Regions from separate parts of the Halomonas sp. NYA30 genome, predicted to be linked through region 3. Evidence: predicted binding sites of a transcription regulator. Region 3 holds the regulator's gene; each other region holds the start of a gene.
The links. Region 3 encodes FNR, which switches genes on or off when oxygen is low (the NO sensors DNR and NnrR bind a similar motif). Its sites were predicted from a motif close to TTGATNTANATCAA; they were not measured.
Positions count from the first base shown of each region.

Region 1: the regulator FNR is predicted to act here: its motif matches at 1,991-2,004, upstream of ACWI0H_RS13370 (OmpW/AlkL family protein).
Region 2: the regulator FNR is predicted to act here: its motif matches at 2,797-2,810, upstream of dsrO (sulfate reduction electron transfer complex DsrMKJOP subunit DsrO).

Region 1 is NZ_OZ334477.1:2,870,725-2,875,954, reverse strand. It holds gene ACWI0H_RS13380 (DUF3549 family protein) at 1-540, opposite strand, end outside; gene ACWI0H_RS13375 (YqcC family protein) at 854-1,186, shown strand; gene ACWI0H_RS13370 (OmpW/AlkL family protein) at 1,279-1,902, opposite strand; gene putP (sodium/proline symporter PutP) at 2,172-3,662, opposite strand; gene putA (bifunctional proline dehydrogenase/L-glutamate gamma-semialdehyde dehydrogenase PutA) at 3,858-5,230, opposite strand, start outside.
Region 2 is NZ_OZ334477.1:2,392,917-2,398,146, reverse strand. It holds gene ACWI0H_RS11055 (molybdopterin dinucleotide binding domain-containing protein) at 1-729, opposite strand, end outside; gene nrfD (NrfD/PsrC family molybdoenzyme membrane anchor subunit) at 722-1,951, opposite strand; gene dsrO (sulfate reduction electron transfer complex DsrMKJOP subunit DsrO) at 1,935-2,711, opposite strand; gene ACWI0H_RS11040 (YgaP family membrane protein) at 3,008-3,193, opposite strand; gene ACWI0H_RS11035 (DsrE family protein) at 3,223-3,699, opposite strand; gene ACWI0H_RS11030 (rhodanese-like domain-containing protein) at 3,773-4,363, opposite strand; gene ACWI0H_RS11025 (Lrp/AsnC family transcriptional regulator) at 4,799-5,230, opposite strand, start outside.
Region 3 is NZ_OZ334477.1:3,588,665-3,593,894, reverse strand. It holds gene ACWI0H_RS16690 (DEAD/DEAH box helicase) at 1-939, shown strand, start outside; gene ttcA (tRNA 2-thiocytidine(32) synthetase TtcA) at 1,375-2,241, shown strand; partial or broken gene ttcA (tRNA 2-thiocytidine(32) synthetase TtcA) at 2,447-3,154, shown strand; gene fnr (fumarate/nitrate reduction transcriptional regulator Fnr) at 3,147-3,890, opposite strand; gene hemN (oxygen-independent coproporphyrinogen III oxidase) at 3,994-5,230, opposite strand, start outside.

The DNA of each region.
Region 1 (5,230 bases), 720 kb from region 3:
CATACGAACGACGTAATCGGCAATTCCCTGTAATCCCAATGCCTGCCAATCAATCGCCTGCTGGCCACTCAAGTAATCCTCAACCGGCTCAAAATGCTGGCTGGCAGGTAGCCCTGCGTCAGAAGTGGCACGGGCATTGAGCATCGCTTGAAAGGTAACGCTGGGCGTAAAGGCGAGGGGATTATCCTTCATTAAGTGGTCCACGTCCGCTGTTTCTTCACGTCCCACCTGAGAAACAGCTCGACCTAATGTTTCCAGCAGACGATTTAAAAACGCATCACGCTGAGCAGGGGCAAGCATCCCCTGTTCATCGAGTGGCAGAGCTAAAAACCAAATGGCAGGTTCGGGCATATCCCCCAAACGGAACAGAATGGCTAAACGTGCTTGGCCTTGCCAAGGTTCTGGCCACGCCAGTTCGCCACGCTCAAAGGCGGCGAGGGACTCCCGTGGGCAGGCGACCACATGGCGGCCCATATGGTAAAGGGAAACCTCTGCGCCGCTGCGGGTAAAAAACTCATCAAGGGTTTGAATCGGTTGCATGACATCCTTCCGCGTTGCAAGCCTGCACTCTACCTTGATGATGGGTCACTGTCAGCCGCCGAGACGGATAAATACCGGCCAATGAGGATGCCTTACATGACAGTGTGGTTAAAAAGTAAACAACTGTGCGAAAGCCCCATGAGAGCAAGCGCTGCGACACCTTTCCATAGTTTATCCACAGGCTCGTGCAGGTTTTCTGTGAGTCTATGGATAACTCTTCACAAGTGAGCGTGATTGGCAAGCAGCCAGCCGAATGGGGATAATGGTAATAAGATACGCTTTTTCATTTTACGAGGTAGTTACAAACGACGTTATGAGTACTTTTCAACCGCTACAGACAGCACTTCTAGAACTTGAAGCCGCGATGAAAGCCGCCGATCTATGGCGTATGCCGACACCTGACGCTGATGCATTCGCCAGCCAGCAGCCGTTTTGCATTGACACGATGTCGCTGCCTCAATGGGTGCGCTTTGTATTCATTGCTCGCTTAAACGCCTTAATTGAGGCCCGCGCCGCCATGCCTGCCAAGTGCGAAGTGGCTCCCGCTGTGGCCGCGTATTTGCAGCAGGAGAAAACACCTGCACATCATCAATTGCTTGTTGTACACGCGGTAGAGAAAGTTGACCAGTTAGTCACTGAAAGCTGAACGCTATTTAAAGATGGAAGCGATTTAACAGACAAAGCCTGCCGCAAAGCAGGCTTTGTAAATTGCATCCGTCATAACGCTTTTAAGGCAGCTTAGAAACGGTAGCTGAGGCCCGCCATTACCACTACTGGGTCGATCTCAACGGTGCCCGCCTCTGCGCCGCCCACCTTGGCATCGGAATCGATATCGATGTACCACGCCGCAGCATTTAACGCCCAATGTTCATCAATCAGCAGATCGATACCGACTTGACCCGCTGCGCCCCAGGAGTCGTCAAGCTCCAATGATGCGCCGATATCGGTTTTTTCGTCAGAGAAGCGAGTGTAGTTAATACCTGCGCCGACATAAGGCTGAACACGGGCCTCGGTACCCCCTAACGGGTAGTACTGTAGTGTGAGGGTAGGTGGCAAATGCTTGGTAGAGCCATCAGTCACGCCTTCCACTTGCAGGTCGTGTTTGAAGGGTAGCGCGGCCAGCAGCTCGACCCCCATCTTGTCGTGGAAGCGATAGCCTAGCGTGAAGGCAAAATTCGTCTCTGCATCGACATTAACATCGGCGCCTAATATCTCACCGTTATTGCTTGTCGGGTCCACTTTTGCAACACCCACGCGGGTAAAAAAGTCACCCGCGCCATAGGCGAATACCTGGCTGCTGGTCATCAAAGCCGCAGCGGCAATACTGGAAACGAGTAGGGTGGGAAGGGCGGCTTTACGCATGAGTTGACTCCTAGTGGCATGGCTAAGCGGCTATGGATAAGCCACTTCATGATGTTTAAGAGTCTAATAAAGAGGTGGTCACTGGTTATTGATCTAGGGCAAGGGGTGATTGTCTTAACGCCAGATTCGTTATTCACAACATGAACGGCAGGCATAAAAAGGCCACCCGAAGGTGGCCCGATCACATACAGCGCAGAAGGGCTGTAATGTAGAGACCTTCCTGTTGTCGATATATCTGACACGTAAAGGTCTCATGAACAACTTATTGGTTAGCGAGTGATGTGCTGATATTCACCCGCATCGGCTGTCATACTGCTCACTACCAGGATAGCAATAAAGGAAGCGATGAAGCCGGGAATGATCTCATACACACCGGGACCACCCATAAATTCACCGTTCCAGCCCAATGCAATCCAGATCATGACAGTGGCGGCACCCACTACCATGCCAGCGATAGCGCCAGCACCGTTCGTGCGCGACCACATCAGCGACAAGATAATCAGCGGGCCAAACGCGGCACCAAAGCCTGCCCAGGCATTACTAACTAGTCCAAGCACCTGTGAATCCGGGTCTGACGCGATAACGGCTGCCACCAAGCCAACCAGTACGACACTGATCCGGCCTACGCCCACACACTCTTTATCGGTCGCTTCTTTACGAAAGAACAGGCGATAGAAGTCCTCGGTCAGTGATGAAGACGCCACCAGCAGTTGGCTGGAAATGGTACTCATGACCGCCGCCAGCAGAGCAGCATAGAGGAAGCCAGTGATCAGCGGGTGGAACAACAGCTCGGCTAGGATAATAAAGATCGTTTCCGGATCTTCTACGTCCATGCCATTACGAACCGCGTAGGCACGGCCAAATATGCCCAGAGAGACTGCGCCAATCAGCGAGATGGCCATCCAGCTCATGCCGATATTGCGGGCAATAGGCACATCTTTCAGCGTTCGGATAGCCATGAAGCGAACGATGATATGTGGTTGGCCGAAATAACCCAGGCCCCAGGTAACGGCAGAGAGCCAGCCGATAAAGGTCAATCCTTCTGTCCACGACAGAAGCGTGGGATCGACTTCATTGAGCGTTTGTGATGCTTGGGTGAAACCACCACCACCTTCGCCAAACAGCACCACCGCAGGCATGATCACCAAGGCCAGCATCATGATGCAGCCTTGCACGAAGTCCGTCATGCTCACGGCCAGGAAGCCGCCGACCACGGTATAGAGCAGTACCACACCCAGCGTGATGATGATGCCCGTAGCGTAATCGCTCAAGCCACCAATGTTGATGACGCCAGCAAAGGCGCTTTCGAACAGCTTACCGCCTGCCACTAAGCCTGACGCCGTGTATACTGCGAAAAAGATAACGATGACGATGGCGGAGACCGTTCTCAGCGACATTGACCGAGTGGGGAACCGGTTGGCCAAGAAGGCTGGAATCGTAATCGCATTGCCATAGTGAACCGTCTGTTCACGCAAGCGCGGAGCCACCAGCACCCAGTTAAAGAATGCACCCACGAACAGGCCGATACCGATCCAGGCTGAGCCCAAGCCGGATACGTACATCGCCCCAGGTAACCCTAGCAGCAACCACCCGCTCATGTCTGAAGCGCCAGCCGACAGGGCCGCCACCTTTGGGCTAAGGGTTCGGCCACCTAGCATGTAATCTTCAGAGGTGGATGTGGATTTGCGCATAGCATAAAGGCCGATGCCAATCATGAGCGCAAAGTAAGCAAAAAGGCTGATCCAAACGCCAATAGCCATAAAAAAGTCTCCTGTTTCTTAGTTATTAAGTCGGACGTAGCGCCGACAGGTTAGTGCGCTTACCGAGAAGAGTGGGTTGTGGCGCAGTCTTGTTGTTGTTAATGGCTGTTATTCCCTTTTCCTATTCACTTGACGTACCCCAGCAAATGTCAGGCTGGGGTGAGGTCGGAGAAATTTTCGGGTGTGATGAGCGGCTCACTCATCACCCAGCGCCAGTAGCGACGCGTTCCCGCCTAAAGCGGCGGTGTTATTAGTAATCGTTTTTTCAGTTACAAAGCGCTGCAGGTAGTGAAGGCCGCCGGCTTTTGGGCCTGTACCAGAAAGCCCTTGACCCCCAAACGGTTGAACGCCCACCACAGCCCCAATGATATTACGATTGATGTACACATTGCCCACGCGCATTTTCTGCGCTATTTCAGCGGCGAATGATTCGTTACGGCTATGTACGCCAAATGTCAGGCCGTAATTGCGTCCGTTAATGTCATTGATAACTTTATCAAGCTCGCTGGCTTTGTAACGCACGATATGCAGTATGGGCCCGAATTGCTCGCGCGTGAGTGAATCGATGCTATCAATCGTGAAGGCGACAGGCGCTACGAAAGTGCCATCTTGAGTATGCTCAGCAGCCATCGGTGTTTCGGCGACCAGACGATTTTCGGCTTTGAGTTTTTCGATGTGCTCCATTAAGCCTTTGCGCGCCTCTTCATCGATTACCGGCCCCACATCGGTGCCTAAATCGCGAGGGTCGCCAATGCGCAGTTCATTCATCGCGCCTTTGAGGATTTCAATGACCCGGTCGGCAACATCGTCTTGTAGATACAATACCCGCAGCGCCGAGCAGCGCTGCCCAGCGCTCTGAAAGGCCGACTGAATAACATCTACCACCACCTGCTCAGGCAGGGCGGTAGAGTCGACAATCATGGCGTTCATGCCGCCGGTTTCCGCAATCAGGGTGGCCAGAGGGGCCTTTTCTCGTGCCGCCAAAGCGCGGTTGATAATTTGTGCGGTGTCGGTGCCACCGGTGAAGACTACCCCGGTGATCCGTGAGTCGGAGGTCAGCACACTACCGACTGTGGGGCCGTCACCGGGCAGTAGCTGGACGACATCACGGGGCATGCCCGCTTCGTGGAGCAGCTCAATAACACGATGCGCGACGATAGACGTCTGTTCCGCCGGTTTGGCCAGGACTGTGTTACCTGCTACCGCCGCCGCGACAATTTGGCCGCAGAAGATCGCGACAGGGAAGTTCCAGGGGCTGATGGCTGCGAATACGCCCTTGCCTCCCATAAATAAGCGGTTGGATTCGCCAGTGGGGCCAGGGAGCTCGATGACTTGGCCGAAATCCTCTTCAGCGCGCATGGCGTAGAAACGGCAGAAGTCGACGGCTTCTCTAATTTCATCGACGCCATCGGTAAGCAGTTTACCGCCTTCACGCGAGCACAATGCCATTAGCTCTGGCATATGCTCTTCCATCAAATCCCCCAAGCGACGCACAATAGCCGCCCGTTCGGCCACCGGGGTGGCGTCCCAGCGAGGGAAAGCGGCCCAGGCAGCATCCAGCGCCTGGG
Region 2 (5,230 bases), 1.2 Mb from region 3:
GTCTGAACGTCCGTAGTCAGTGGCTTCCATCACCATTAGTTGGTTAGCCTTGGGGCCATATTCTGGATTGTCGGGATCGATAAGGGTCTCGTGGTCACGAATATCGCGCAGTCCATCAACATGGCCTTCGCTAAACAAGTCGCCGCCTTCACAGATTTCTTCAATTAACTGCTCAAAGGAGATTTTCTGCCATTCACGGCTGCCACGTTCGCCTACTCGTTTTAAACAGTGGTCGACACGGAAGGGGTTGGTGATTTGGCTCATCATGGCGTTGCCACGGGCGCAGGCGGTGGAGCGGTTTATCTGACCCTGTTCGCCATAGGCGCTAACACCGCGTAGCGCATCCGCCACCGGTGTACGCATAGGTAAATGGTTGTCAGCGGACAGCGGATGGTAGGGATTGCCTGATACCCGTAGTACTTCTCCGTGGGTGTCATCGACCCTGACTCGCACGCCGCACTGTGTGGTGCAGCCGTAGCAAATAGTGAAGGCGACTCGCTGGTCGGGGGTGAGCGTAAGCTCGCCAGTATCTAAATCGACTCGGTATTCTGGGGTCAGCGAGTTGCCATGAATATTGTGCCTGGGTTTTTCACCCGCGCTACCGGTAATACCCTTGGCCATTTTTGCCAGTGGGTCGGCATAGCCCACAGCAAAAGTGGCTGCACCACCGGCGACGGCAGCGCCTTTTAGAAAACGGCGGCGTGACGGGTCTTGAGCAGACTTAGACATGACTAGACGCTCCTTTTTTCGCGGTGAGAGAATGAATAGAAGCATCTTGGGCAGCGTGAGTTGGCGTTGCTATAAGGCCGCCCTGCTGGGCCTGCCTCCAGGGAATAAAAAGTTCAATCAGTAGAATAGCGGCGAGCCAGAGGCCGAAGATGCCAACAATGCCTAAAATACCGGAAGAGCCTGCGGGAATGCCGTAGTGGTGAAAGCCTGCGCTGTTGCGGGCCACATGCTGAACATCCATCAGCACCACCCAGCGAAACATCCAGCCCATGTGTATGGCCACGAGGCCTAGCAGCCATGTCCAGGCAAACAGTGCTGGCTGGCTAGAGGTTGGGGCGCCGCGTACCCCTGGCTGGCGCAGGGTAGGGCGAGTCAATAACAACAACACGGCGGCAAATAGCGCTAAGCCGGTAATCCCTCCCCATAGGGCGGTATTGCGCCACGAGTCGCTATGGCGCACGGATTCCAATGCGGCGGCAACTGAGCCTACGTGTGCATTCACGCCATCCAAAAGCCAGCTAATCGCAATCAAGCCTGCTAGCGCACAGGTCACTAGCAGCGCATACAGCATCTGTCGTATAGCGGTTTGCGAACAAAGCCCACTAACCCGGTTCAGCACTAATACCAGCCCGGAGGCAGCGATAAACCCAGTAGTCGCCAGCATAGGCGGCAGCCATGCGGTGTTCCAAAGCGGGCGGGCTTTTACGATTGCAAGCTCCGCACCGGTGTAAAGCATAATGCCGCTGGAAAGCCCCAGCGCAGCCAAACCTACCACGGTGATCAGCGCTCTGGGCGTTGCGCCAGTGCCCATTGAAAGCCAGGTAGCTAGCATGCCGCTGAGTCCTGGTGTGCTGCGCTGTGCCTGCAGCGCGGGTCGCCATGCCAGCCAAGCAAGGCCAAGTACGCTAACCAAATAAAGCGGCAGAACAACGCTGCCAATCGACATCCACGAGTGGCTATTAGCGTAAGCGTAGAAGTGCCAAAACCGCAGCGGCTGGTGCAAATCAGCGAGTAGCGCAACGGGCGCTACCAGCGTAGTGCTAACGCAGGCGATTAGCGCCAGACGCGCGGTAGGCAGCCAGTTTTTTTTGCCGAATACCAGTGCTGGGGCGGCTAGCCACAGGCTGGCGTAGGAAACCGCAATCATAAAAAAGTACTGAACCGCCCACGGGTACCAGGCGATATCATAGCGCGGTGCCAGTAGCTCAATGGTGGAATTCATAGCCCATCTCCTGACCTTGGGGGTCGAGTACTTCGAGCGCAACGGGCTCGGCCTTAGGACGCGTGGTGAAGCGCTCATCCATGCCTAGGTAGAACACCTGAGGAAGGGTATTTTTTTCTGGTTGTAGCACCATCAATGCATCGCGATGTTCGTGAATCATGCGGCTGATTTGGCTTTGAGGATCGCGCATATCTCCAATCACGCGGGCACCGCCTACGCAGCTCTCAACGCAAGCGGGCAATAGTCCGGCTTCTAGACGATGGGCACAGAATGTGCACTTGTCGGCGGTTTGAGTGCGTTGGTTAATAAAGCGAGCATCGTAGGGGCAGGCGTTAACACAATAGGCACATCCCACGCAGCGGTCACTATCGACCACCACGATGCCATCCTGCTGCTGGTAAGTGGCTTCTACGGGGCACACCGGGACGCAGGGCGGGTTTTCACAGTGGTTACACAGCCGGGGCAGCATAAAGGTTGCTAATTCGCCGCTTTCCTGGTGCTGTACTTCATATTGGGAAACCGTGGTGCGGAATTGGCCCAGCGGTGCAGCGTTTTCGATATGACACGACACCGTACAGGCTTGGCAGCCGATGCACTGGCGTAAATCGACAAGCATGCCGTAGCGTTTAGTGGGATCGCCTTCACGGCGGGCAGGTTGCTGATTGATGCCAGCTTGGGCAAGGCTTGAAAACGGTATCAGCGCAGCGCCGGCGCTTAAACGTGCCATTTGACCCAAGAGCGAACGGCGTATTGCGTCCATAGCGCCTCCTTGGCGAATTAAACGGCATTCGCATGGGCGAATGGTCGGAATACGCTTAGGTTACGCCTTTTGTTAAAGGAAAAAATTGATTCGTGTCAATGTGTTAGGATATATCGCTTAATGCTCTCTTAATGTTAAATGACTAAGTGGCTGTTCTGTATATGGAATTTTATTTGGTATTAATTAATTGGCTTGCTACACGGGAAATTTTTTAGCGCGCATATGTAAAAAAGCGCTTGCCCTAATAAACATGGCAAGCGCTTTTTCTATGGTTTTGTTTGCTTATATAGGCACTATTAAATTTTACATGTATTAATGCCTATTAATTTATAAGCTGGGCAGAAGTTAAATAGCCCGGTGGCTAGCGGCAATACGCCGACCCAGCCCCACACCCCGATAGTACCTGTCAGGGCCAGTACGATCAGTGCAATCCCAATCAGGATGCGTAAGATTTTATCGATACCACCGACGTTGCGACTCATAATTGACTCCTTAAGCTCAGTTTGGGTGCTCAAAAACTGTAAACAGGAATGGACGGATCGCGCATCATTTCCGCTATGGGGCCAGGTGCCGCCACCCCCACGCCTTCAAGAAGGTCGTCTTCTTCGTTTTTGCTGTTGGGCAGGTAAATGGCACATACATCCACCGTTGCGCCATTCTCTAATAGCATATTAAGCATGCCTTCCGGTTTGACTTGGCCCGCCGGGTTGCTCGGTGGCGTGTTGATAGCTTCCGCACTTGCGTATCCCCCGACGGCCAAATCACCAGCAGCATCACAAAGCAGTATATGAAGGTGGGTACCTTGCTGCTGCATGGCGTTGGATAGAATCATGGCCATGCCTTGGGTCTGCAGTGAATCGCTAGTAAGGATAACTAAGGCCTGATCTTCAGCTCTGTTGTCAGCCATTGAGAAACTAGAGAAACCGATAGCAGCAGTAGCAACTGCCAGTGCCAAGATCGTATTGCTGGTCTTATGTGTTGTAGTCATGCGGCCACCTCGTTGGGTTTGATCAATATCTTGGCCCTGCTGGTTATCAAGCAGTGGCCCATTTATCTGAATCTTAGTGGGCAGGGCGCCATGCCACATCAGGGTTAATGTCATAGCTCCATGGAAGGCCCGAATTGCGCCAACCATTCTGCGCTCTTACGCCCTGGGAATTACCCTCCTTGAGTTTTTCACCCTCGAAACCGTCGGTCATGGAATAGACTTCGCTGTATCCCATCTCGGCGATCACATCGGCAGCGGGAGCGCTGCGGGTGGCTCCGGAGCGACACATGACAATGATCGGATCTTCTTCGTTTACGCCTAGAGCGTCTATTTTTGCTCTTAATTGCTCTTCGAAGTCAGCGTTTTTGACCATTGGCCAAGTCTTCGTTTCTTCATCGAAGTTATCGCGCTCGGCTAGCACCCAGGGCACATGGATATCGGTGGGCTCGGCGAAGCCAGTAAACTTGATCTCAATGGAGTCGCGTACGTCGATGAGTACAGCACGATCGTTATCTTGCATGAGGTCATGAGCCTCAATGGCCGTGACATAGAGACCTAATGTTGTTTCCCGGTAGGCCTCGACTTCGTCTGCAATAGAGGGTGTGGCTCCTAAGGCCATCGTGATTCCGATGACGGTAACCATTGGCACTAAAGAACTTTTCATAACTATTTCCTCTAACGTAATAACTTAAATATCATCGTTCGAGAATAGCCCTCTTTCTGCTTAAAAACACGAGGCATATGGCCGCAGCTTGATCCATATCAAGCCCATATGAATTTTCGTGGCCGTGAAATGACGTAACGATGAGGGAGTCTTTTTTCTCAACGCCCAGCATCAGCATTGCCCCATTGTCTAGAGGAAACAATTAGGCCTGGTTGATTCAGTAGGAAGAGGCTTAAAACAAAAAGAGAGAAAGACAGCTTGGATATCTTAAGGTGGGCTCACAGTACCCAAATCAAGCGCCGCTGTAGGCTGACTTTATGCGGCTACTGGTGGGGAATAGCCAGGCTTTGGCTAATCACCTTTTTCATATAGGTATTCGTGGGTTTAGCGTTAAATTGCATCAAACGAGCGCGCCACTATCAATAAGTTTCACAACTAGGTCTTATTGTTGTTAGCTAATGGTAAGGTGCCATACTCTTTCACGGGCTGGATAGCAAAGTTACTGCGAATATCACTCACCCCAGGTAGGCGAAGCAGTGTCCCCGTTAGAAACGCCTCATAAGCCGCCAAACTAGGTACCACCACCTGCAGTAAAAAATCAGACTCCCCAGAGACTAAGTGCGCAGTGACGACTTCTGACAGATTGACTACTGCCTCACGGAAGGCATTAGCCTGCTCTTCATGGTGACGTTCAACCTTGATACCCACAAACACCGTTAGCTCAAGCCCGACCCCTCGCCGATCAAGCTCAGCATGGTAACCACGGATAATACCGCTAGCTTCCAAGCGTCGCACTCGGCGTAAACAGGGAGATGGCGACAAGTTTACTTTCTCCGCGAGCTCCACATTCGTTAAACGGGCATCACC
Region 3 (5,230 bases):
ACCCTAGGCTTGTCTGGAACCCCTTGGCGTTCTGATGACCTTCCTATCGCGTTGGCACGGTACTCTGATCCAGAAGGGCAGCTGATCTGTGACTATCGTTATGACCTACAAAGTGCTGTGAACGAGGGCGTTTGCAGAGCCCCACGGATTACGCTGATCGATAACCCTTTAATCAGGCTCGTCGAGGAAAAAGAAAACACTGAGTCTGTTCGAGGGTTTTCATGCTTCTCTCAACTACTCAGTGAGTCACCCGTTAGCTACGAAGACCTGTTGCGCCATGATGACATCCTCAATGCTGTGCTGGATATAGGTATTCATCAGCTGAGTGAAACCCGACATAAGACCCCTCAAGCTGGGGGGCTAGTGGTGGCAACGGATATTGAGCATGCCCACCAAATTGCTGCAATACTGAATGCTAAGCATCAAAGCTATGTCGTGGTCACCAGTAAAACACCTCGGGCTCAGCAACTAATCGACCGGTTTCGGCATGACAACACCTGCTGGATTGTAGCGGTTAGCATGATTTCTGAAGGCACAGATATACAGCGTCTTTCAGTTTGCTGTTACCTCAGTCGCATTCGTACCGAGCTTCACTACAGGCAGGTTCTTGGTCGCATCTTAAGAAAGATGGGCACTGATGACAGAGAGGCGTGGCTTTACGTGATCGCTGAACCTACCCTACGTAAATACTCGCAAAGAATCGCCAATGACCTTCCCGAGGATCAATCCACGCTGCAGGCAAAAAAGCTTAATGATCGTCTAACTAAATCCCACGCTGAGCACGCCGATGGCAATACCGAGGGCGCAAAAGAAAGTGAAGATAATCCCCTTTCCGTAAAAGAGCAGAACGGTAAGCGCGAGCTGCAAGTTACTGAGGCTTCATTACTGACGCTGAGCTTTTCTCAATACTACCGGCAGTATCTATTATCGCTAATGTAGTTTTTTCTTTCCATGGCTACCCCCACCCATCTTCAAGGTTCATAAAGTGTACCTTTTGACACGCTTCTATTATCTTTAAAACTCAATGGGTAATAAGTGTCGTTTGGGGTTATAGCTAAGGTTCAAAAGAAAGCCCCATTTTATGATCCAAAATTGAGAATACAGCTCAATGGCGACGATCGGCTACCTCCGAGTCAGCTCTAGCGAACAAAGCACCCAATCTCAACTTAGCGAGATTGCGAATCGACAAAATGTCGAATGTTGGTCATATGCTCATGCATCTGAAGCTTCTGCTAGCTCAGGAATTTGAAACACTCTATCTCCCATCGAATATCTCAATTCATCTGTCGAAAATTTATGCCATCTGATTTAGAATATTGGTTATGAAGATTTTGATTTGTTATTTATTTATAACTTTTATTTTAATGGTGGTTTATGAAGCCTAAAGAAAAGATGGATTTGAACAAGCTTTATAAAAAAATAAGGGCTAACGCTGGGAGAGCTGTTTGTGATTATTCTATGATTGAAGATGGTGACAAAGTAATGGCTGCCATAAGTGGTGGCAAAGATTCATTTGTTATGCTTGATACTCTGTTGTATTTGAAGAGAGTAGCACCGATTAAGTTTGATGTGGTCGCTGTGAATCTCGACCAAAAACAACCCGGTTTTCCGGAGCATGTTCTTCCTGGCTTCTTCAAAAAGAATAATATTGATTATTATATTATAGATAAGGATACATATTCAATTGTTAAAGAGAAAACTCCTGAAGGGAAAACTACTTGTTCACTTTGTTCGAGACTTAGAAGGGGTTCTCTATATGGGTTTGCTGAGGAGATTGGGGCTACAAAAATAGCTCTTGGCCATCACATGGATGACATTGTAGAAACTCTTTTTTTGAATATGTTTTTTAACGGTAAGTTAAAGGCAATGCCTCCTAAGCTGCTAAGTGATGATCGCAGAAATATTGTAATAAGACCGCTTTCTTATTGTCGTGAGAAAGATATTGCTAAGCTGGCATCAATTGTAGAATTTCCAATTATTCCATGTAATCTTTGTGGTTCTCAGGAGAACTTACAAAGACAGAATATAAAAAACATGTTGGCAGGCTGGGAAAAACAAAAAGCGGGTTGTATTGAAAACATATTTAACGGTATCCAGAATGTAAGTCCAAGCCAACTAGCTGACTTAAATCTTTTCGATTTCCACAATCTCGATATCGACAGGTCTAGTAAAGTCATCTCGAACCATACTGGCAGTGTAGATGTTTCTTCGACCAATTTTATAGAAGCAATCAACCTATGATTTTGTAAAGAATACATTGGTGTATCTGGGCTGTCTTTGGTTATATTTTGATCAACTGCATTTGCTTAAAGCTTTTTTTTACAAAAAATGAATTTTTTGTATGGCTTGTGTTTGTTTTCTTTAGAAGAAAGAAAATTAAGTGACTGTATTGTAATGCTTTACTCACTCACTCACTCTTCCTCTTTTAAAAAAATTTGGCATATAAGGCAAGGACAGCTATACGATGCTGGAGATTTTGCGCAACTTGCAGCGCAACGCGCCGGTCAATTTCTCACTGGTAGCGGTCAATCTGGATCAAAAACAGCCCGGTTTTCCCGAGCATGTGCTGCCTGCGTATCTGGATAAGCAGGGCGTGGAATATCACATTGTCGAGCGTGATACTTATTCGGTGGTGAAAGAAAAAACGCCAGAAGGTAAAACGACTTGCGCGCTCTGTTCACGCCTGCGCCGCGGTTCGCTGTATGGCTTTGCCGAAGAGATTGGCGCCAATAAAATTGCCCTGGGCCACCACCGTGAAGACATCCTTGAAACCCTGTTTCTCAATATGTTCTTTGGCGGCAACTTAAAAGCGATGCCGCCTAAGCTACTTTCTGATGATGGTAAAAATATCGTCATTCGGCCGTTGGCTTACTGTAAAGAGGCGGATATTGCCGAGTTTTCACGGCTGATGGAATTCCCGATTATTCCCTGCAATCTATGCGGTTCGCAGCCCAATATGCAGCGTCAGGTCGTCAAAGAGATGCTCGCCGAGTGGGACAAAAAATTCCCCGGTCGCCTGGAAAGCATGTTTAAAGCCGTTACCAATATTGCGCCTTCCCAGCTAGCGGATCGCAATCTCTTTGATTTTGAAGGGCTAGAAGCCAAACAGGCAGAACTACTGGCCGGGCGTATCCAGGCATTTAACGTCAGCTAGCGTTTTGCTCCTCTTCGGCGAGGGTGATTAAGCGCTGCATATCAAGAATATTGACCTCTCGCCCGGATACCGCCACTACGCTCTGCTGCTGGAAGCGGCTTAAAATCCGGCTGACGGTTTCCACCGCTAAACCCAAATAGTTGCCGATATCGGCCCTGGGCATGGAAAGGCGGAAACTGTAGGGCGAGTAGCCACGGCGACGAAAACGATCTGAAAGCGTGATTAAAAAGCTCGCCAGCCGCTGGTCGGCGGTTTTACGTGACAGCAGGCGCATCATGCGCCGGTCGTCGCGCAACTCTTTGCTCATGCTGCGATACAGCTGGCCACGCAGTTCGGGCAACTCCTCAGAGAGTGAGTCCAAGCGATCAAAGGGAATCTCGCAAACGGTGGTCGTTTCCAGGGCAATTACACTCCCTGGGTAGTGCTCTTCATCGATCCCGTCCAACCCCACTAGTTCGCTGGGGAGGTAGAAATTGGTCAGTTGTTCGCTGCCGTTTCCCTCTGATGTGACTTGTTTCAAACTGCCCGAACGTACCGCATAAACGCTGGTAAAAGTATCGCCTTGGCGAAATAGTGGCTCGCCTTTTTTCAGCGGTGCGCGACGACGAATAATGGCATCGAACTGGCCCATATCGTCTATCTCAAGGGCAAGTGGCAAGCATAGTGAGCTCAAGCTGCAGGTTTGGCAGCGAGCTTCATGGAGTAGCGAGCGTCGGCGGCTCATGGGTTCCAACATGCATAACTCCTTGAGTAGCGTCGTGAGTGGCAGGTAATCATTACGCCGTGCTGAGGTAGGCTTCTCTTAGTATGGAAGCTTCATTTCGTTAGCGATAGCTTGTTTACACAATCTTTGAGTAGTGCTTGCCTGATTGCTGCGGCAGGTGAGCATCAAACGCCATGGCTAAGTGACGAATCAGCAGCCGTCCCATGGGCGTCGCGCTAAGCTGGTCGCCGCTGCGCGTCAGCAGGCCATCTCGCTCGGCGCCCTGTAAGTGCTCAAGCGCTTGCGCAAAGTAACGCGGGGCATCAATGTTCCAGCGTTGATCGATGGCGGCCAGATCAATGCGCATATCACACATTAGTCGCTCAATAACGTCCCGGCGGATCAGGTCATCGTCACTTAAGCGCAGCCCACGTACGGTTGCCAATTGGCCTTGATCCAGCGCTGCTTCATAGCGGGCCAGATCGCTAGGGTTCTGTGCATAGACGTCATCGACGCGAGAAATCGCCGACACGCCAAGCCCGATTAAGTCGCACTGGGCGTGACTGGAGTAGCCTTGAAAGTTGCGCTGGAGCGAGCCTTCGCGCTGGGCGATCGCCAAGCTGTCATCAGGACGAGCAAAGTGATCCATGCCGATGTGCACATAACCGGCCGCGGTGAGCATCTCAATCGTGGTGCGCAGAATCGCCAGCTTCTCTTCGCTGCCCGGCAGGTCATCGATGTTAATCCGCCGCTGGGGGGCAAAGCGCTCGGGCATGTGGGCGTAGTTAAACACAGAAAGCCGTGCGGGATTTAACTCGATCACTTGGCGCAAGGTGTCTGCAAAGCTTTTTTCAGTCTGAAAGGGCAAGCCGTATATTAAATCGAGATTGAGCGAACGAAAGCCCAGCCGGTGTGCTTCATCCATCAGCGTCTCGGTGAGTACCCGTGGCTGAATACGGTTAATGGCTTTCTGCACCAGCGGGCTTAAGTCCTGCACGCCTAAACTGATGCGATTGAAACCGAGCGACTGCAGGTGGCGCAGCGTAAATACGTCCGCTTCGCGTGGGTCGATTTCAATCGCGTAATCGCGATCAGACGCGGACGAGAGACCAAAGCGCGCGTCCAGGCGATCAATCAAGTCGCCCATCTGGTTCAAGTTAAGAAACGTCGGTGTTCCGCCACCCCAGTGCAACTGCTTCACCGGTCGTGTGGTATCCAGGTGGCGAGCGGTCAGCACCATTTCACGGTCAAGCCGGGATAGGTACGGCTCGGCCAGGGCGGTGTTCTTGGTGGCGATTTTATTACACGCGCAGTAAAAGCAAATTTTGCGGCAGAAGGGGATATGCACATACAGCGAAAGAGGACGTTGGCTG